3 regions of the Variovorax sp. P1_H12_2 genome follow, and region 1 is predicted to be linked to each of the others. Evidence: predicted binding sites of a transcription regulator. Region 1 holds the regulator's gene; each other region holds the start of a gene.
What was found. The regulator FliA, encoded in region 1, starts transcription of late flagellar genes. The targets are predictions, from matches to a motif close to CTAAAGTTTNNNNNNNNNNNGCCGNTA.
Positions count from the first base shown of each region.

Region 2: AC1D2K_RS22965 (flagellin N-terminal helical domain-containing protein) is a predicted target of FliA. The motif match lies at 3,779-3,805, and genes of this name have one in related genera.
Region 3: flgM (flagellar biosynthesis anti-sigma factor FlgM) is a predicted target of FliA. The motif match lies at 1,710-1,736, and genes of this name have one in related genera.

Region 1 is NZ_JBFUCI010000126.1:572-8,974, forward strand. It holds gene flhF (flagellar biosynthesis protein FlhF) at 1-1,986, shown strand, start outside; gene AC1D2K_RS14835 (MinD/ParA family ATP-binding protein) at 1,997-2,869, shown strand; gene AC1D2K_RS14840 (RNA polymerase sigma factor FliA) at 2,912-3,646, shown strand; gene AC1D2K_RS14845 (porin) at 3,726-4,838, shown strand; gene AC1D2K_RS14850 (DUF2238 domain-containing protein) at 4,808-5,482, opposite strand; gene AC1D2K_RS14855 (LysR family transcriptional regulator) at 5,486-6,457, opposite strand; gene AC1D2K_RS14860 (gamma-glutamyl-gamma-aminobutyrate hydrolase family protein) at 6,558-7,358, shown strand; gene AC1D2K_RS14865 (M14 family metallopeptidase) at 7,388-8,403, shown strand, end outside.
Region 2 is NZ_JBFUCI010000265.1:1,617-8,662, forward strand. It holds gene fliS (flagellar export chaperone FliS) at 1-20, opposite strand, end outside; gene fliD (flagellar filament capping protein FliD) at 43-1,494, opposite strand; gene AC1D2K_RS22960 (flagellar protein FlaG) at 1,538-1,885, opposite strand; gene AC1D2K_RS22965 (flagellin N-terminal helical domain-containing protein) at 2,051-3,682, opposite strand; gene fliE (flagellar hook-basal body complex protein FliE) at 3,851-4,168, opposite strand; gene AC1D2K_RS22975 (hypothetical protein) at 4,260-4,460, shown strand; gene fliF (flagellar basal-body MS-ring/collar protein FliF) at 4,457-6,214, shown strand; gene fliG (flagellar motor switch protein FliG) at 6,204-7,046, shown strand, end outside.
Region 3 is NZ_JBFUCI010000159.1:3,200-8,331, reverse strand. It holds gene AC1D2K_RS17140 (zinc-binding dehydrogenase) at 1-895, shown strand, start outside; gene AC1D2K_RS17135 (flagella synthesis protein FlgN) at 952-1,398, opposite strand; gene flgM (flagellar biosynthesis anti-sigma factor FlgM) at 1,404-1,682, opposite strand; gene flgA (flagellar basal body P-ring formation chaperone FlgA) at 1,976-2,680, opposite strand; gene flgB (flagellar basal body rod protein FlgB) at 2,893-3,300, shown strand; gene flgC (flagellar basal body rod protein FlgC) at 3,339-3,734, shown strand; gene AC1D2K_RS17110 (flagellar hook assembly protein FlgD) at 3,756-4,442, shown strand; gene flgE (flagellar hook protein FlgE) at 4,522-5,132, shown strand, end outside.

The DNA.
Region 1 (8,403 bases):
ATGCTGGAGAAACTGCCGACCGGCCAGACCTATGCGCAGGGCATGGCCTTCGCGCGGGCCGAGCTGATCCGCGCGGTGCCGGTGTACGAGGACGAGGATGCGCTGCTCGCGCAAGGCGGCGTCTACGCGCTGATGGGCCCGACCGGCGTCGGCAAGACCACCACCACCGCCAAGCTGGCGGCGCGCTGCGTGATGCGCTTCGGCGCCGACAAGCTGGCCCTGGTGACCACCGACAGCTACCGGATCGGCGCCTACGAGCAGTTGCGCATCTACGGCCAGATCCTCGACGTGCCGGTGTTCGCGGTCAAGGATGCGGCCGACCTGCACCTGGTGCTGCAGGACCTGCGCGACAAGCACATGGTGCTGATCGACACGGTCGGCATGAGCCAGCGCGACCGCTCGGTGTCGGACCAGATCGCGATGCTGTGCAACAGCCACCGTCCGGTCAAGCGGCTGCTGCTGCTCAACGCGACCAGCCACGGCGACACGCTCAACGAAGTCGTGCACGCCTATCGCAACGGCGGCGGCGGCAACGACTTGGCGGGCTGCATCTTCACCAAGGTCGACGAGGCCACGCATCCGGGCGCGCTGATCGACACCGTGATCCGCCACCGGCTGCCGGTGCACTACATCTCGAGCGGCCAGAAGGTGCCGGAGAACCTGATGCTCGCCGACCGCTCGCAACTGGTCGACAGCGTGTTCCAGCCGCGCCGCCACAACCCGCTGTTCGTGCCGGCCGAGGCCGACATGCAGGATGAACCCGCGGGCGCGGTGCCACAGGCCCTGGTCGTGCAGGCACAGGCCGAGGCCGACCGGCTGCGGCTGCAATACCAGAACCTCATCCGCGCCATGGCGCACGACGCGCAGGAGCTCGCGACCGCCGCCGGCGCGCTGGCCGGGGCGCAGATCGGCTTCGAGAACGCGCGCCGCCTGTGGCGCAACGCGGGCGACGAGGCGATCGGCCACAAGTCGGTGCTGGACGACCTGCTGGTGCAGGCGCGCAGCGAGGTCGTGGCCGGCTGCGACACCCATGTGCTGGCCCTGTCGGGCCAAGTCGGTCTGCGCTCGAACGAAGGCGGCGACGCCTACGAATGCCAGAGCAGCCTGCTGCTGTCCGATCGCAGCGGCCTGCCGCTCGCGGCACCCAACCAGTGGCTGTCGACCGCGGCAGTGCGCGGCGGCCCCGACGCCAGGCGCAAGCCGGGGCTGCGGCAGGTCCAGTGGCTGCGCCAGCAGTCGCTCGGCCGCACGCTGGTGCACGTGCTGCCCCGGTTGCCGGGCGTCGAGTTGATCGCCGAATGGCAAGTCCAGGGACAGCGATGGCTGGCGCGCGCGCCGGGCGCGACCGCGGTGATCGACCCCGCCTCGGAGGCGCCGAGCACGCTGGCGCGGCTGCGCTTCGAATTCGGCGCGACCCGGGCGGCCGTGTTCCGCGGCAAGCCCGCGCTGCAGTGCGAGGCCCATGCCGAGGTGCTGCTTCGCCTGGGCCCGACGGCTGTCGTCGACAAGGATGCGCTGCCGGTGCTGCGCTGCGTGGTCACGCGCGTGCTGGACGAGCGCGGCCAGAAGATCCTGGCCCAGGGTTACCTGTTGTCGAACATCGGCGGCGAGGTGCCGGCGCGCCAGCTGGCCCAATGGCAGGCCTGGGCGGCCGACGCCGACCCCTGTTTCCGCCTCATCCGGCAGGGCGTGCAGCTGGTGGGCGGCATGGGCGAGCTGGGCGACCCGGACATGATGAAGCGCCTGCTGATCGCCGGCCAGGTGACCACCACGGTCTGGCGCCTTCTGCATGCAAAGGGCGAATGGGCCGACCGCACCCGCACGCTGCTGAACCAGCTCACCGGGCGGCCGGCGCGATCGAGCCGGCCGCTGTCGGGCAATGCGCTGTATGTCGGCGTCGGCAAGCTCTTCATGCTGCTCGAGGCGCTCGGCACCGAGTCCACCGCGCCGACGCAGCAGCCCAGGGCGCTCGAGCAGCACGGTTGAGGAGCAAGACATGACCAAGCTGGTTGCAGATCAGGCAGACGGGTTGCGGCGCCTGCTGGCGCACACGCCCACGCGCGTCATTGCCGTCGCGGGCATGGGGCCCGGCGAGTGCGCCGCCGCGGCCACCATGAACCTCGGCGCGGCCCTGGTCCACCAGGGCAAGGACGTGCTGGTGCTCGACGAGTACGGCGGCACGGCGGCGGCGATCTGCGCCGCCTGGGCCATCGATCCGCTCGGCGACCTGGCCGACGTGGCCGACCGCCGGCTGGCCTGCGAGGGCGCGGTCGCGCGTGCCGACTGCGGCGTCGGCGTGCTGCCGGCGCCGCTCGGCGATCGGCACGCGGAGATCGACCCGCGCCTGTTGTGCCGCGGCGGCGTGGTGCTGGTCGCAGCGCAGATCGACGCCGAGGGCCGGCTGTCGGCATTGGCCCGGCTGGCCGACGAACTGCTGCTGGTGCTGCAGCCGAGCGCCGCATCCATCACCTCGGCCTACGCGGGCATCAAGCGGCTGCACTACGCGCATGGGTTGAAGCAGCTGCGCTTCCTCGTCGATGGCGTCGCCGGCGCCGAAGAGGCGCAGCGGATCACCACCAACCTGGCCAACACCGGCAGCCGCTACCTCGCGGTATCGCTGGAGGCGGCCGGCTGGGTGCGGGCCGATCCGCACCTGGCGGACGCGCGGCGGCTGCGGCAGACCGTGGTGGAGGCCTTTCCGGCCAGCCCGGCGGCGGTGGACTTCCGCCGCATCGCGGTCGACATGGGCGGCTGGCCCTGGCGGCCCGCTGCGCCCGGCGGGCGGTCGGTCGCGGTCCCGCCGCAGGGCCCGCGCGTCGACCCGCCATGGGTGAGGGCGACGCCGGCGCAGAGCGCGGCCGTGGCCTGAGCACGATGAACCGAACAACGCACATGCAACAAAGGACCGGACGTGTACACCGCACAGGGCACCATTGAGAAGTCCCACCTGCTTGAGCAGCATCAGCCGCTGGTGCGCCGCATCGCGCTGCAGATGATCGCCAAGCTGCCCGCGAGCGTCGAGCTCGACGACCTGATCCAGGCCGGCATGCTGGGCCTGCTGGACGCATCGAGCCGCTACCAGGACAACAAGGGCGCGCAGTTCGAGACCTTCGTCAGCCAGCGCATCCGCGGCGCGATGCTCGACGAGCTGCGCGCCAGCGACTGGGGCTCGCGCGGCCTGCGCCAGTCGGCGCGTAGGGTCGAAAAGGCGATCCACGCGCTCGAGCACCGGCTCGGCCGCTCGCCCACCGAGGGCGAGATCGCGAAGGAGCTCAAGATCGACCTGGAGGCCTACCAGTCGCTGCTGCAGGAGATCCAGGGCTGCCAGCTGGTCTACGTCGAGGACTTCGCGAAGGGCGAATCGGAGAACCCCTTTCTCGACCTGCATGCGCAGGAGGCGCGCAAGGGGCAGGGCGCGAACGACGACCCGCTGGCGCAGCTGCTCGAGAGCGGCCTGCGCCATCAGCTGATCGATGCGATCACGGCGCTGCCGGAGCGCGACCAGCTGCTGCTGAACCTCTACTACGAGGAAGAGCTGAACCTGCGCGAGATCGGCGCCATTCTCGAAGTGAGCCAGAGCCGGGTCTGCCAGCTGCACAGCCAGGCGATCAGCCGGCTGCGGGCGCGCCTGAAGGACCTGCTGTAGGGCCGGGCGCGGCCCTCGCTTCGGCCTCGTCTATCATCTCGCGCGGAGCGGCAGCGCAATGCGCAGAGGAGAGAACGAGATGAGAAGAGTCACGTTGGCCAGGTCGGCGACCCTCGCACTGGGCGCGTTCTGCGTTGCGGGCCTCGCCAGCGCGCAGTCGAGCACCGGGCAGGGCCCGGTCACCGGCAGCAGCGTCACGCTGTTCGGCGTCGCCGATGCGGTGCTCGGCTACGGCAGCGGCAGCATCTCCCACCGCAGCTCTCTGTACAGCAGCGGCAATTCGGCCTCGCGGTTCGGTGTCCGTGGCATCGAGGACCTGGGCGGCGGCCTGGGGGCGGGCTTCTGGCTCGAATCCGGCGTCGCCATCGATACCGGCACCGGGGTCGCCGGCAACACCAACAACCAGCCGAACGGCGCCACATCGGCCGACGCCTTGAGCTTCAACCGCCGCGCCACGGTCAGCCTGATCGACCTCTGGGGCGAACTGCGGTTGGGCCGCGACTTCGCGGCGCACTACCGCAACCGCACCGACGTCGACCCGTTCGACAACAACGGCGTCGGCACCATCCAGCCGCAGGTCGGATCGATCGCCGGCCCGACCTCCACGCGGGTCTCGAACATGGTCGGCTACTACCTGCCGCCGGGCCTGGGCGGCTTCTTCGGCGAGGTGCAGTACTTCATGGGCGACAACGACTCGCACTTGCCGACCTCGGACGATGGCACCGGCTACAGCGGCCGCATCGGCTGGGGGTCGGGTCCGTTCTCGATCGCCGTCGCGAAGGGCCGCACCGACTACCTGCGCACGCAGACCAATGGCAACATCACCGTGGCCAATGTCGGCGCGACCTACGATTTCAAGCTCGTCGAGGTCTCGGCCGGCTACTACCGCGACAAGGTCGACAGCTTCGTGCCGGTCACGGCCACGGGCTATGTCCTCGGCATGATCGTTCCGGTCGGCGGCAACCAGATCAAGTTTGCGTGGTCGCGCTACGGCACTGACGCCGAGGGCGACCCGGCGGCGATGAAGCTGTCGCTGGGGTACGTGTACAGCTTCTCGAAGCGCACGGTGGCCTATGCCACCTACTCGCACCTCAACAACAGCGGCGGCTCGGCGGTGGGATTGAACGGCGCCGTCACCGAACCCAACCGCAGCGCGAACGGCTACGACCTGGGGCTGCGCCACAGTTTCTGATCGGCGGGGGCCCGCATCAGTGCGGCGATCTGCCGGTCGTGCAGGCGCGACAGCACAAGCAGGGCCGCCACGGCGCCGACCAGCGCCATGAACATGTCCGACTGCGTGTCCCACGGATCGCCCTGAGTGCCGAGGAATTCGTCGGCGCCCTGGCCCATCGCGAGCGCGGCGGCCCATTCGATCAGCTCGTAGCTCGCGCTGATGGCCAACACGATGCAGACCACCACGAAGGCCAGCATCCTGCGGCCCCGCACATGCTGGCCTCGAATCAGGATCTCGCGCGCGATCAGCGCCGGCACGAAGCCCTGCATGAAGTGGCCGATCTTGTCGTAGGGATTGCGGCCCAGATGCATCAGGTCCTGCAGCCAGAAGCCGAGCGGCACCCGCGCATAGCTGTAGGCGCCGCCGAGCATCAGCACGCAGCAGTGCGCGAAGATCAGCGCGTAGAGCAGGGTGGTGAGCGGGAAGCGGCCGTAGGTGGCCCACAAGAGCGGCAGCGCGACCAGCACCGGCGCCACTTCCATCCACCAGGTCGCGCGGTCGTGCGGATGCAGGCCCGAGAGGACGAGCAGGGCGATGAGCGCGGCCGAGGCCAGGAGCAGGGCAGGGGTGCGGTGGTTGGGCATGGGTGGGGTCTCAGTCATGGTTCAGGGCTGATCGCGCCTCGTACGTCGCGCGATCTTCCTTGACGGCAGGTGCCGCGCGACTTCTTGCGCCACCGAGGCAAAGTAGGACCGCACCAGGGCGAACGCACGCTCGGCCGCCGGCACGCGCGTGCGGCCGGCCCGCTCGACGATTCCGAGTGTGAGTTCGAGGTCGAGGGCTGGCGTCACATCGAGCCGGCCCACGGTGCCGGCTCGCACGGCCGAGACCACCGCGATGTCGGTCGATGGCGCAATGGCGTCGCTGGCGGTGATGAGCGTGTGGACGGTTGCGACGTCATTGGTACTGGCCGCGAAGTGCGCCTGCAGCGGCAACGTGAAGCCGTAGAGATCCGACATGCGGCGCACCACCGTTTCGTCGACGTAGCCCGACAGGATCAACGGGTACTCGGCGAACTGATCGACGGTCACGCGCGGGCGCCCGGCCAGGGGATGTTCCTTGCGGGCGAACCAGCCGAAGGTGCAGGGATACAACGGCTCGGCGATGAGGTCGCGGTCGTGCGCGGCCACGCGAACGTCGCCGATGAAGAAATCCAGTTCCTCCCGGCGCAGCGCCGCGGCGAGGACGTCGGTGCTCTGCACCAGGGTCTTGACGTGCAGCCCGGGCGCATCGGCCAGCAGTCGCAGCAGCATGGGCCCGAGCAGGTTCAGCGCGATGGAAGAACCCATGCCGAACGAGAGTGGCCCGAGCTCACCCGCGCGCATGAGCGCCAGCGAGCGGGCGCCTTCCTTTTCGTCGAAGACGATACGCCTCGCCCGCTCGACATAGTCCTGCGCATAAGGGGTCGGGCGCAGACGACGGTCCTGCCGGTCGAACAGCGGTACGCGCAGTTCGTCCTCCAGCGCCTGCAGGCTGCGCGACAGCGCCGGGACGCTCAGATGCACGCTCTGGGCGGCCGCGCTCAGCGAGCCGAGGTCCATGACGGCCAGGAAATGCCGCAGTTGCCGGGTGTTCATTTCAGTTGCAAGTCCTGCAAGTAGTATCAAACTATATTGCGATTTACGCAAAACGAATGGCTTCCTAGACTGCGATCCGAAAGCCGGAGAACGCGCCCTGATGAAGTCCCCCACACTCAATTCCCCAGTCCTGCGACCCGTGGTCGCCATCGCTTCCGATCGCATCGTGCGCCATGGCCATCCCTCGCACGCCGCCACCCACGGCTACGTGCGGGCCGTGGCCGAAGCGGCGCAGGCCCTGCCCCTGGTGCTGCCGGCGCTCGGCGAGGCGCTGGATGCCGACACGCTCATCGCTTCGATCGACGGCATCGTCCTCACCGGCAGCCCCTCGAACGTGGATCCGGCGCGCTACGGCGTGCCGCAGCCGCATGCGCCCATGCTGCTGGACCGCGAGCGCGACGCTGCCATCCTGCCGCTGCTGCCGCGCCTCATCGAGGCCGGCGTGCCGGTGCTGGGGATTTGTCGCGGCTTCCAGGAGCTCAACGTCATCTATGGCGGCACCTTGAATCCGGCCGTCCACGAGCTGCCCGGCCGGCTCGATCACCGCGAAGGCGATCACGATCGACCCGTCGAGCGCTGGTACGACGACAGCCACGCGTTGCACATCGTCGAGGGCGGCCGGCTGGCGGCGCTCGCGGGCGGAACGCATGCGGTCGTCAACTCGCTGCACCACCAGGGCGTCGAGCGCCTGGGCCAGGGTCTGCGCATCGAGGCCAGGGCGCCCGATGGCCTGGTCGAGGCCTTCTCCATCGAGTCCGCCACCCAGTTCACCCTGGCGGTGCAATGGCACCCCGAGATGCGCATCGACGACAGCCCGCTGGCGCATGCCATCTTCGCCGCCTTCGGCGCAGCCTGCCGGGCGCGCCAGCAGCAGCGGCGCTGCGCCATGGCCACCGCCTGACCCCACACCTACTCCGGAGACATCGAGATATGAACGACGCCCAGGTCATCGACTTGTTCAGCCCCCATTACGCCCAGGCCCGCCAAAAGTTCCTGCAGGCCGCGCAGGCGCGCGGCCTGGCCGTGGAAAGTCACGTGCTGCCCCTGGCCGGTGCGCAAGGTGAGACCCTCGCCACCGACGTCGTGCTGGACGGCCCGGCCGACGCATCCAAGATGCTGATCGTCATCAGTGGCGTCCACGGGGTGGAAGGTTTCTGCGGCTCGGCCATCCAGACCGGCATGCTGCGCTTGGGAGGTGCGGCGCTCCCGTCCGGCACGTCGCTGCTCTACGTGCACGCGGTCAATCCCTACGGCTTTTCGCACCTGCGCCGCGCCACGCAGGAGAACATCGACCTCAACCGCAACTTCGTCGACTTCTCCAAGCCGCTGCCGATCAATGCCGGCTATGGCCAGATCCACGACATGCTGCTGCCCGCGCAATGGCCGCCGCTTCCTGACAACGAGGCCCGCATCGCCGACTACCGCGAACGCCACGGCGCTCGCGGCCTGCAGCGCGCGACGTCGCTCGGCCAGTACAGCCATGCCGACGGGCTGCACTATGGCGGCCTGGCGCCAGCGTGGAGCAACAACACCTTTCGCGGCATCCTGCGTCGCTATGCCTCGCAAGTGCGCCAGCTGGCCTCCGTCGACATCCACACCGGCCTCGGCCCCTATGGCGTGGGCGAGCGCATCTTTGCCAGCATGGACGACGACCCGGCGGTATTGGCGCGCGGCAAACGCTGGTGGGGCGAGCTGACCTCGGTCACCACCGGCACCTCCACCAGCATCCCGCTGACCGGCCCGATCCAGTGCGCCCTCACGGACGAATGTCCGCAGGCCCAGCACGTCGGGATCTGCCTGGAATATGGCACCCAGCCGATGGAGCGCGTCATCGCCGCCATGCGCGCGGAGCACTGGCTGCATCGCCACGGCAGCGGCGACACGGAACTGGCCGCCGGCATCAAGCAGGACATGAAGGACGCCTTCTACCCCGACGCGCCCGATTG
Region 2 (7,046 bases), on a different contig from region 1:
AAGCTGTGGGGTGTGTACATCGGCGGCTCTCGGGTGGCTGGATTACTTGCCGTTGCTGGCGTTCATCGCATCGAATTGCTTCGTGAGGTAGCTCATGGTGCTGTTCATGCTGTTGATCAGCACGTCGAGCTGGCTGAACTGCTTGCGGTAGCGATCCACCGTGGCATCCACCCGTACCTGCATCGCGTCGTACTGCTTGTCGAGTTCCTTGATCGTCGTGGTCACGCCGTCGGTGGCCACCTTCAGCGAGCCGCCGTTGCGATTGAGGTCCTCCACCAGCGTGTCCAGCTGCTTGCCGTAGCCCGCCGTGCTGCCGGTGGCGCTGGCGAAGAGCCTCGAGACCCCTTCCAGGTTGGCGTCGAGCGCCTTGTCGAGCTTGGTCGAATCCACGGCCAGCGTCCCGTCCTTCTGGAACGCCACGCCGATCTCCGTCAGCACCTTCATGTCGTTGGGTCCGCCCGCCTGCGGCGTCGTGAGCGCCTGCCGGATCCGGGTCTGGAGCAGGCGCAAGGTCGAGTCGCCGACCAGCGCGGCGCCGGTCTTGGTGTCGGCGTCGTAGGCGGTGAGCGAGGTCGCCGTGCTCTGCAGACTGTTGAAAGCCTTGACGAAATCGTTGATCGCGGTCTTCACCGAGGCCGTGTTGGCCTTCATCGAGAGACCGGTCGTGCCGGCCGACACCAGCGTGAGCGTGGTGCCCTGGATCGCTTCCTTGACCGTGTTGCTGGCGCTGGTGATGGCGATGCCGTTGACGGTGAGCTCGGCGTTCTGCGCCGCGACCGACTGCTGCAGGTTCTGCGTGCCGGCCGGGTCGTTGTTCAGCAGGTTCTGCAGCGCCGCGTCGCCATCGACCGAGATCCGCATGCTCGAGGCCGCGCCGGTCTGCGTGGAGACCAGCACCAGGCGATTGGGCGTGCCGCTGCCGTCGTTGACGATGCTGGCCGTGACGCCGGCATCGGCCGCGTTGATCGCATCGCGGATGCCGCCCAGCGTGTTGTTGGTGGCATCGATGGTGATCGGCTTCGCGACGCGCGAGGCGTCCGGGTTGAAGCCGGCGCCGCTGTACTTGCCGGTCGCGGCGTCCAGCGCGTCGCCGGTGATGGTGCCGAAGTCGATCGTGATCTTGCCGCTGCCGATCGCGGTGGTGGTGCTGGCCTGGCCCGCCGTGATGGCCGACTGCGCCTGCGCCAGCTTCGACACGGTGATGCTGTAGCTGCCCGCCGAACTGGCGTCGGTGGATGAGGCGGAGAGGATGCCGCTCACGGTGGGCGTGCCCGTGACGGTCTGGAACAGCGCCGGGTCGGACAGCTTCTTGGCGGCGCCCTGCAGGACGCCGAGCGCGCTTTGCAGCGAGCCATAGGCCGACAGCTTGCTGGTGTAGCTCTTCGCCTTCGCCTGCAGGGCCACCAGGGGCTGGCTCTCCGCCGTCTGGAGTTGCTTGAGCAGGCTGCTCAGGTCGAGGTTGGAGCCGACGCCCAGGCTGCTGATCGTTGCCATTTGAGTGAATTCCTTGTTGATGAATGAAGAAGGGGCGCGGCCTTCAGGCCTGCTGGCTCACCAGCTGGCCGGCCGATCGACCCATCACCTTGGCGAAACGAACCACTTCCTCGTTCGGGATCTGGCGAATCACTTCGCCGCTGGTCCGGTCGACCACTTTCACGATGACCTTGTCGATGTCCCGGTCGATCTCGAACTGCAGGCCGATGGAGCGGTTCGCAAACGACGCGTTGACCTCCTGCACCGCCGTCTCGATCTGCTCAGGGGTCGCTTCTTCGACCGGTTCCGACACGGCGGCCGCACCGGCGAATGCCGTCGCGACCGCGGCGCCGCCGGCGCGACCGGCGAGCAGTTGCGTCCAGGGGCTTTCCATTGCGAGAGCGGCAGGCACGGGGTTCGACATGTTTTCCACCTTGGTTCTTCTTGACTTCGCTGTCCTCTGCGGCCTCGCCGTCGGGCATGGCCGCAGGGGACAGCGCAGGCGGTGAGGCCTGCGGCCGCCAGGACCTTCCCTTGCGGGAGGGGCCTGGCATTCCTTTTCCTATCTGCTAGTCGATCAACGCAGGAGCGACAGCACGCCTTGCGTGGTCTGGTTCGCCTGGGCCAGCACCGAGGTACCGGCTTGCTGCAGGATCTGCGCGCGGGTCATGTTCGACACTTCCGTGGCGTAGTCGGCGTCTTCGATGCGCGAACGCGAGGAAGACAGGTTGGTCACCGTAGTGCCGAGGTTGGCGATCACCGAGTCGAAACGGTTCTGCACCGCACCCAGCGAGCTGCGCAGTTGGTCCACCTTGGACAGGGCTGCATCGAGTGCCTTGAGCGGATCGACCGTTGCCTTGCCGGCGCTGACGGCCTGAGTCGTCACCTTGCCGGGCTTGGACGAATCGGCGTACAGCACGCTGCCAGCCGCGTCGGTTGCGATGCCGTTGGCATTCAACTTGATCGTTTCGAGGGCAGTGGCCGTCAACCCGCTGGCACCCATGAAGACGCCGGCGAGGGCGCCGCCGGCGGCCGCCGTGTAGTCCACAGTAGCGTCGCCGTCGGAGTCGACGGTGCCGCCCACAGTCTTGAGCTTGACAGCAACCGCGTCCGCCGAAGCCTTCTCGCCCGTGACGGCGAACGTGGCGCCCCCCGACGTGTAGGTCGCACCGGTTGCGCCGATCTTGATCGTGTCGCCCGCTTGCATGCCCGTTGCGGCAGCGGTCAGCGTCGCGACGGTGGCGGGGGTGGAAGCCGCGCCGGTCTTGGTCAGGTTCTTGGTTGCATCGAGGTACAGCGCCGAGCCATCGTTGGCATCGGTCAGGGCGCCGTTGCTGTCGATCTTGACATCCATCGACTTGGCGCCGATGGTGACGGTTGCCGTCGCGCTGCCACCGACTGGCGGGGTCAGGGAGGCATTCGTCGCGGCCAGCGTCCGAGCGCTATCGCCAGCAGCGTAGCTCTTCGTCGCAGCGCTGTAGGTGAACGTTTCCGTACCCACTTTGACAATCCCGCCGTCTTTCAACGTTGCCAGCGCATCCGACGAAACACCGCCATTGGCGGCCGCGGTCAGCGTACGGTCGTACGTGGTCACGCCGGCAACCGGGACACCGTTCTGCGCGAAACCGGCGATCAACAGGTCGGTCGCGGTCGCGTTCTTGTTCGCCGCGCCGGTGTTGTTCACGTTGAAGCTGTCGAGACCCAGTGTCTTCGCGCTGATTTCCTTCAGGTCGATGTCGATCGTCTCGCCATCGTTCGCGCCGACTTGCACGGTCAGCTTGCCGGCGTCGGCCGACAGAACCTTCACGCCGTTGAACTGGGTCTGCTCCGAGACGCGGTTGATTTCGTCCAGGCGCAGCTTGATTTCACCCTGGATCGAGTCCAGGTCGCTGGCCGAGTTGGTGCCGGTGGCGGCTTGCACCGACAGTTCACGAACGCGCTGCAGGTTGTTGTTGACTTCGGTCAACGCGCCTTCAGTCGTTTGGGCGATCGAGATGCCGTCGTTGGCGTTGCGCGAAGCTTGCGTCAGGCCCTTGATGTTGGCCGTGAAACGGTTGGCGATGGCTTGGCCGGCGGCGTCGTCCTTGGCGCTGTTGATGCGCAGGCCGGACGACAGACGCTGGATCGCGGTGTTCAGCGACGACTGCGACTTGGTCAGGTTGTTCTGCGTGAGCAGAGAAAGGCTGTTGGTATTGATGACTGACGCCATGTTCGACTCCTGATGACAAAGGTTGTGGACTTCCGGCCTCTGGCCGTAACGCTGGTTCCGATCTCACCGTGAGACTCAGGCCACCGTTGGTTCAGTTATCGGCAGGCCCCTGGAAACATTTAGGGCTCGGCGCAAAAAAGCACCGACCCCGTCCACGACCCCGGCGGCTCAAGCCGGCAGGTTCATCACTTCCTGATAGGCGCTTACGAGCCGGTTGCGCACCTGCAGCCCGGTCTGGAACGCCACGTTGGCCTTCTGCAGGTCGACCATGACGTCGTTCAGCGCGATGCCGGGCTTGCCGAGTTCGAAGGCCTCGGCCTGGCCGTAGGCCCGGGTCTGGGCGCCGCTGATGTTGTCCAGCGAGCGCTTGAGCTCGGCCGCGAAGCCGCCGGTCTCGGCGGGCGCGGCGGCGGCGGGCGTGAAGCCCGCCTGCAGCGAGGTGACCCGCATCTGCTGCAGAACGGATTCGATGGCGGCGATCGACATGAGGAACTCTTTCGTTTGTTGGAACTTTGGTGTTGCTAAAGAAGCGCCCAGGCGCTCCGTCGTCCTTTCAGCGTAGCAAGGGAAGACCCCGATGGAAGCCGCTAACAGACGGCAAAAGCCCCCGCTGTTCGGACCATCGAATCTGTTACGACTGCTCACAATCAATCGCGAAACGACAAGCCCGCTGACGACTTCTACGGCCTCCGGCATGACCTCTGAACAACAAACTTCCTACCTGCGCATGACGACGCACCTTCCCGGCGCACCGGCCATGGCGAGGATCCGCGCATGAGTTCGACGGCACCCGCGAGCGCGGCGCCCGCGGCGTCCTCGCTCCCCCCGATGCTCGAACGCCTGCGCGCCCAGCCGAAGCTGCCGATGATCGTCGGCGCGGCCGCGCTGGTGACCGCCGTGGCGGCGTTCACACTCTGGAACCGCGGCCCCGACTACAAGGTGCTCTACACCAACGTGTCGGACCGCGACGGCGGCGCGATCATCGCGTCGCTGCAGCAGATGAACGTGCCCTACAAGTTCGCCGAGGGCGGCGGCGCGATCCTGATCGCCGGCGACAAGGTGCCCGAGGTGCGGCTCAAGCTCGCGGCCCAGGGCCTGCCCAAGGCCGGCGGCGTCGGCTTCGAACTGATGGACAACCAGAAGTTCGGCACCAGCCAGTTCGCCGAGCAGGTCAACTACCAGCGCGCGCTCGAAGGCGAGCTGGCGCGCTCGATCGAATCGGTCGGCACGGTGGAGTCGGCGCGGGTCCATCTGGCGCTGCCGAAGCCTTCGCTCTTCGTGCGCGAGCAGAAGAAGCCCTCGGCCTCGGTGGTGCTGACGCTGCAGCGCGGCCGCAGCATCGACGAGGGCCAGGTCAGCGCCATCGTCCACATGATCTCCAGCAGCGTGCCGGAGCTCGACCCCAAGAGCGTCACGGTGGTCGACCAGCGCGGCAACCTGCTGTCGGCGGCCAACAGCGGCACCCGCGGCCTGGACGTGAGCCAGCTCAAGTACGTGCAGGAGATCGAGCAGGGCTACATCCGCCGCATCGAAGCCATCCTGCAACCCATCGTCGGCGCCAGCAACGTGCGCGCGCAGGTGGCGGCCGACGTCGACTTCTCGGTCATGGAGCACACCGACGAGACGTACCGCCCGAACCAGGAGCCCGGCAAGGCCGCGATGCGCAGCCAGCAGTCGAGCGAATCGCTGCAGCAGGGCGGCCTTCCGCCCGGCGGCGTTCCCGGCGCCCTGTCGAACCAGCCGCCGGGCAACCCGAGCGCGCCGATCGCGACCGCGCCCAAGCCCGGAACCCCGGGTGCCCCCGGAACCCCCGGTGCTCCGACTGCGCCTGGCGCGGCGAACGGTGCCCCCGCGCCGGTTGCGACCGCGGCGGTGGCCACCGGCTCCGGCAGCTCGCGCAAGGACGTCACGACCAACTACGAGCTCGACCGCTCGATCCGCCACGTGCAGCAAAGTGCCGGCGGCATCAAGCGGCTGTCGGTGGCGGTGGTCGTCAACTACAAGGATGCGACCGACGGCGCCGGCAAGACCAGCCCGCGCGCGCTCACCCCGGTCGAGATCGAGCAGATCCGGAACCTGACCCGCGAGGCCATGGGCTTCAGCCAGGACCGCGGCGACTCGCTCAACGTGGTCAACAGCGCCTTCGCGGACGACCACCGCGAGCCGGCCACGGCGGACGTCCCGTTCTGGCGCGACCGCGAGAACCTCGATCTCGGCAAGTCCGTCGGGCAGTACCTGCTGCTGGCCCTGCTCGCCCTGTTCGCCTGGTTCGCAGTGCTGCGGCCCCTGCTGCGCAAGCACCTGGCGCCGCCGCCCGCGCCGGCCCCGGCCGTGGCGAGCGTCCCGGACGACGCCGTCGCCGAGGAGCCGGAGTTGTCGCAGGAGCCGACGGTCTCCGCCGAAGAAAGCCTGCGCCAGCGCGAGGCCGCCCGCCAGAAGGCAGATATGGAATACGCCCATCAACTCGCCGACCAGGATCCCAAGCTGGTCGCCACGCTGATCCAGCACTGGATGAACGCCCATGATCAGTGAAACCGGAACCCGCAAGAGCGCCATCCTGCTGATGGCCCTCGGTGAAGACCGCGCCGCCGCGGCGCTGGCCCACCTCGCCACCTCCGAGGTGCAGACCCTCGGCCTCGCGATGGCGAAGCTCGCCGCGGTCTCCAAGGACGAGCTGAACTCGGTGCTGTCCGAGTTCCGCCAGGAGACCGAGCAGCTCTCGGCGCTGCACCTGGGCTCGAGCAGCTACATCCGCGCGGTGCTCAAGAAGGCGCTGGGCGACGACCGCGCCAGCAACCTGCTGGAGGACATCCTCCAGGCCGACGAGCCGCACAGCGGCATCGAGCGCCTGAACCAGCTCGAGGCCAGCGAGGTGGCCGAGCTGATCCGCGACGAGCATCCGCAGATCCTGGCGACCGTGCTGATCCACCTGGACCGCATGAAGGCCTCGGAGGTGCTCGAGAAGCTGCCGGCCCGCCTGCGCCACGACGTCATCATGCGCGTGGCCACCTTCGGCGGCGTGCAACCCTCGGCCCTCATGGAGCTGACCGACGTGCTGACCGAGATGCTGTCGGGCCAGGGCCTGAAGCGCAGCCGCCTGGGCGGCGTGCGCACCGCCGCCGAGATCGTCAACCTGATGGCGAGCGCGCAGGAAGAGGAAGCCATCGCCCATGTGCGCGAGCACGACGAGGCGCTGGCGCAGCGGATCATCGACGAGATGTTCGTGTTCGAGAACCTGCTGAGCCTGGAAGACCGCAGCATCCAGCGCCTGCTGAAGGACATCGAGTCCGACTCGCTGATCATCGCGCTCAAGGGCGCGCCGCAGGAGCTGCGCGACAAGTTCCTGAGCAACATGTCGACGCGT
Region 3 (5,132 bases), on a different contig from region 1:
GGCCGCGAGGAAGAGCGTGGCCGGACGCCTGGACCAGTCGATGCAGATCGGCAACGAGGGTGCCGGCGTGGTCGTGGCCGCCGGTGCCTCGCCGGAGGCCCAGGCGCTGCTCGGCAAGACCGTGGCGGTGCTCGGCGGCGCGATGTACACGCAGTACCGCTGCATCGCCGCCGCCCAGTGCATGCCGCTGGCCGAAGGCACGACCCCGGCCGAGGGCGCGTCCGCCTTCGTCAACCCGCTCACCGCGCTCGGCATGGTCGAGACCATGCGGCGCGAGGGCCACAAGGCGCTGGTGCACACGGCCGCGGCCTCCAATCTCGGCCAGATGCTGAACCGGATCTGCCTGAAGGACGGCATCGCCCTGGTGAACATCGTGCGCAAGAAGGAGCAGGAAGACATCCTGCGCGCGCTCGGTGCCAAGTACGTGTGCAATGCCGCCTCGCCGACCTTCATGCAGGAGCTGACCGATGCGCTGGTCGCCACCGGCGCCACCCTGGCCTTCGACGCCATCGGCGGCGGCACGCTGGCGGGCCAGATCCTGACCTGCATGGAAGCGGCGCTGAACAAGACCGCGGTCGAGTACAGCCGCTATGGTTCTCCCATCCACAAGCAGGTCTACATCTACGGGGGCCTCGACCGCGGGCCGACCGAGTTCACGCGCGGCTTCGGCATGGCGTGGGGCATGGGCGGCTGGCTGCTGTTCCCGTTCCTGCAGAAGATCGGGGCCGACGGGGCGGCGAAGCTCAAGGCGCGCGTGGCGGCCGAGCTCAAGACCACGTTTGCGAGCCGCTACACCGCGGAGCTCTCGCTGGTCGAGGCGCTGAGCCTGGACCGGATCGCGGTCTATTCCCGCCACGCGACCGGCGAGAAGGCCCTGCTGAATCCCAATAAATAGCGATATTGCCCTCCGCTCCCTCACTGCGTGGGGGCGCTGCCCCCAAGACCAGGACGCTACCCCAGGGCGAGGCGGTTGCCGCCGCCGCTCGCCGTCTTGCGAGCACCGTCCGGGCCATAGAACAGCTGGACGCTCGATTGCAGGAAGTGCAGGGCGCGCTGCGTGAAATCGAGGTGTGAGTGCACCATCGAGCCGTTGCGCAGATTGCGTGCCTTGGCCTCATCGGCCAGCGCCAGCAGGCAGACCCAGGCTTGGCGCGTGGGCTCGCCGGCGGCCGCCGCGGCCGCATCGGCGCCGTCCGGTCCGGGTTCGAATCCCAGCGCCACCTGTGCGGTTTCGCGCTGGCGGTCCAGCGTGGCCATGCGGTCCAGCAGCGCGACTTTCTGTTCGGTGAGCGCGGGCAGTTCGCCAAAGCGGGCATTCGCCATGGCTTGCTCTTCCTGGTCGAGGACGCCCAGGAACTCCTCGACGCAGGATTTTTCTGCGTGCAGGTAGAGCAGCATGGTGTTCATGGCTTCAGGCCAGGGTCGAGCAGGTCGCGCACGCTGGCCAGCAGGCCGCTGGCGATCCGCTCGGGGTGGACCTCGTAGCGACCGGCGCGGATGTCCTCGCGGATCGCCGCGACGCGGGCAGCGTCGAAGTCACTGCCACCGGGCGCGCTGGGCATGGCGTGAACCTGTCCCGTGACCGGCGCCGCGGCGCTGGCGACACCGCTCTTGGAGGCGGCAGCCGCCTTGGCCGGGCGGTTGAAAGGCGTGGCCGAGGGGCCGGGGGGATCGATTTTCAAGATGATTCCTCAATGGGCTGACCCGTATATCGGCGGACGCAGCAAGAACTTTAGGCTGAAGTTTGCACAAATTTCGATCGGCAGCCCATATGGAAAACCAGGCGGGCCCCCAGGCCGGGGCCAGGCCGGCGCCGGGCCGCCCCAAGGCGGCCTGCGGCCCCCTCGGGGGCAGCGACCCACACGAAGTGGGGGAGCGTGGGGGCCATCCAGGCCGGCGCCGGGCCGCCCCAAGGCGGCCTGCGGCCCCCTCGGGGGGCAGCGACCCACACGCAGTGGGGGAGCGTGGGGGCCATCTACTGGGCCAGCCGGATCTGCCCGTCCTCGGCTGCCACGCCGGTGAGCAGGCGGCCGTCGCGGGTCTTGGCCTGTACGGTCGCGCCGACCTCGGCCCGGGTCATGGCCTTGCCTTCGGTGCTGACCGTGAAACCCTGGCCTTGCGCCACCAGCTGCACCGTCTGGCCCTGCTGGATCACGACCACGCCGCGCATCAGCTCCCTGCGCAGCGGCGCGCCGGCGGCGATGCGGTTGGCGGCCACCACGCCCTGCAGCGCCGAGGCGTCGGTGATCACCGAGCGCGGCAGGTCGCCGAGATCGKCGCTGCGCTCGACCACGTCGGCGGCGCCCAGGGCCTCGCCCGCCTCGATCGCGCGCGCGGCGGCGTAGTAGCGGCCCTCGACGGCGACCTGGGCCGGCACGAACCGGGTCCAGGCGCTGTCGCCGCGGCAGCGCAGGCCGATGGAGATTCGTCCCCGGGGCGTCGTGCCGTTGGGCAGGAAGGCCTCGAAGTCCTCGCAGGCCGGCAGCGCGCCCGCGAGCTTCACGCTGAACGTGACCTTGCCGGGCAGGCCGGTGGTCTGCTTGTGCAGCAGCTGGTCGATCGCGGACCGCGCGCCCTCGGGCAGCGCGGGCGCTGCCGCTGCGGGCGAAGCGCCCGCGAGTGCCATCAGGCCGGGCAGCACGATGCGCGAAAGGCGTTTCCAGGATGGGCGTTGTGGCATGGGCGGTCTCTCGCAGACGCGCAGGTGCTTGAAGAGAGGGAAGCGCACCGGCGCCAGGTGATTCTAGGAATCGATCCCTCGAGGCGATGGCGCGAAGTACCGGCGAAATGCCCCTTTGTTCAGCCCATTGCAAACGCGATGCGTGCATAGACTCGCTTTCCATCTGTCGCCATGCCGTCTTGTGCGGACGCGATGCCAACCGATGGAACCACATGATCGACAAGCTCGATGCGGCACTCAGCTTCAACCGCGAGGCTCTCAATCTGCGGGCCCAGCGCCAGGAGGTGCTGGCCGCCAATATCGCCCACGCCGACACGCCGAACTACAAGGCGCGCGATTTCGATTTCGCGAGCCGGCTGACGCAGGCCGTGGAGCAGGGACGGCAGTCGCAGTCCTTTGCGCTCGTGACCACCTCGTCGCGCCACATGGCCGGCGAGGCGAAGGCGATGCCCGACCAGGATCTGCTCTACCGCGTGCCGAGCCAGTCGAGCATCGACGGCAACAGCGTCGAGATGGATGCCGAGCGCATCAACTTCGCCGACAACGCGCTGCGCTACGAGTCCAACCTGACGGTGATCGGCGCCAAGATCAAGACGCTGCTGGCCGCTGTGCAGCAGTAGGAAGAGGAAAGAACGCCATGCCGTTTCCCAGCACTTCCATGAACATCTTCAACGTGGCGGGTTCCGCCATGGCCGCGCAATCGCAGCGCATGAACGTGACCGCGAGCAACCTCGCCAATGCCGAGAGCGCGGCCAGCCCCGACGGCCAGCCCTACCGCGCCAAGCAGGTGGTGTTCGAGGTCGCGGCCTCGGGCCGGCAGGACATCGGCGGCGTCAAGGTCGCCGGCGTGATCGAGGACTCGGCGCCCGCGAAGCTGGTCTTCGACCCCCGGAGCCCGCACGCCAATGCCGACGGCTACGTCGCGATGCCCAACGTCAACGTGGTCGAGGAGATGACCAACATGATCTCGGCCTCGCGCAGCTACCAGGCCAATGTCGAGGTCCTCAACACCGCCAAGACGCTGATGCTCAAGACGCTGACCGTCGGCCAGTAAACAACATCCCAGAAAGCTCCCATGGCCATCTCCGATACCTCTTCCATTTCCGGCGCCAATGCAGCCAGCGCAGCGGCTGGCACCGCCGGCGCCTCCAATGCCGACAGCGAGCAGCGCTTTCTCAAGCTGCTGGTCACGCAGCTCAACAACCAGGACCCGCTCAGCCCGATGCAGAACGCCGAGCTGACTTCGCAGCTGGCGCAGATGAGCACGGTGAGCGGCATCGAGAAGCTCAACAGCACGCTGTCGGGCCTGGTGAGCCAGACCGGCTCCAACCAGGTGCTGCAGGCCGCCTCGCTGATCGGCTACAGCGTGCTGTCGCCCGGCAACACCCTCGCCACCAAGGCGCCCGAGGAGGGCAAGGATCCGGCGGTGCAGGCCTTCGCGGTCCAGCTGCCCGGCTCGGCCGGCGATGTGCAGATCAAGATCGTCGACGCCACCGGCAAGACCGTGCGCACGATCGAGGCCGGCTCGATGACCGAAGGCGTCAACGCCGCCACCTGGGACGGCAAGGACGACGCCGGCAACGTGGTGCCGGCGGGCAGCTACAAGTTTGCCGTGGCCGCCAGCAACGGCGGCACCGCCGTCCAGGCCACGGCGCTGACCTTTGCGCAGGTGGCAGCGGTCAAGCAGGGCGCCGGCGGCGTCACTCTCGAACTGGCATCGGGCCAGAGCATCGGGCTGTCCGACGTGCGGATGTTCCTCTGAGGACCGTCGCGCGCTTTCCTCCGCCGGCGGCTTTCCGGCCGCGGGCCTTCTCTTCAATGCTTCGAACCAAGGATTCATCATGAGCTTTTCCCAAGGCGTCAGCGGGCTCGGCGTGGCCGCCGCGAACCTCGATGTGATCGGCAACAACATCGCCAACTCGGGCACCATCGGCTTCAAGTCGGCGGCCGCGACCTTCCAGGACATCTATGCGGGTTCCCGGATCGGGCTCGGTGCCTCGGTGTCCGGCGTGGTGCAGAACTTCACGCAGGGCGTGACGCAGACCAGCAGCCGACCCTTGGACGTCGCGATCCTCAGCGGCGACGGCTTCTTCCGAATGACCAGCACCAGCGGCGAAGTCATGTACTCGCGCAACGGCCAGTTCACCAAGGACAAGGACGGCTACATCGTCAACGCTGGCGGCCTGCGCCTGACCGGCTACGGCGTCAACGCCAGCGGCGGCATCAACGGCGGCACGCCGTCGGCGATCCAGATCCCGACTCAGGCCATGACGCCGAATGCGACCACCGGCGTCGACGCCGAGTTCAATCTCGATGCGCGCAACACGGTGCCGATCAAGACGCCGTTCAACGCCACCGATTCGGCGACCTTCAACTATTCCAACGCCGCCGGCCCGATCTACGACTCGCTGGGCAATGCGCATGACCTGTCGGTCTATTTCGTGAAGACCGG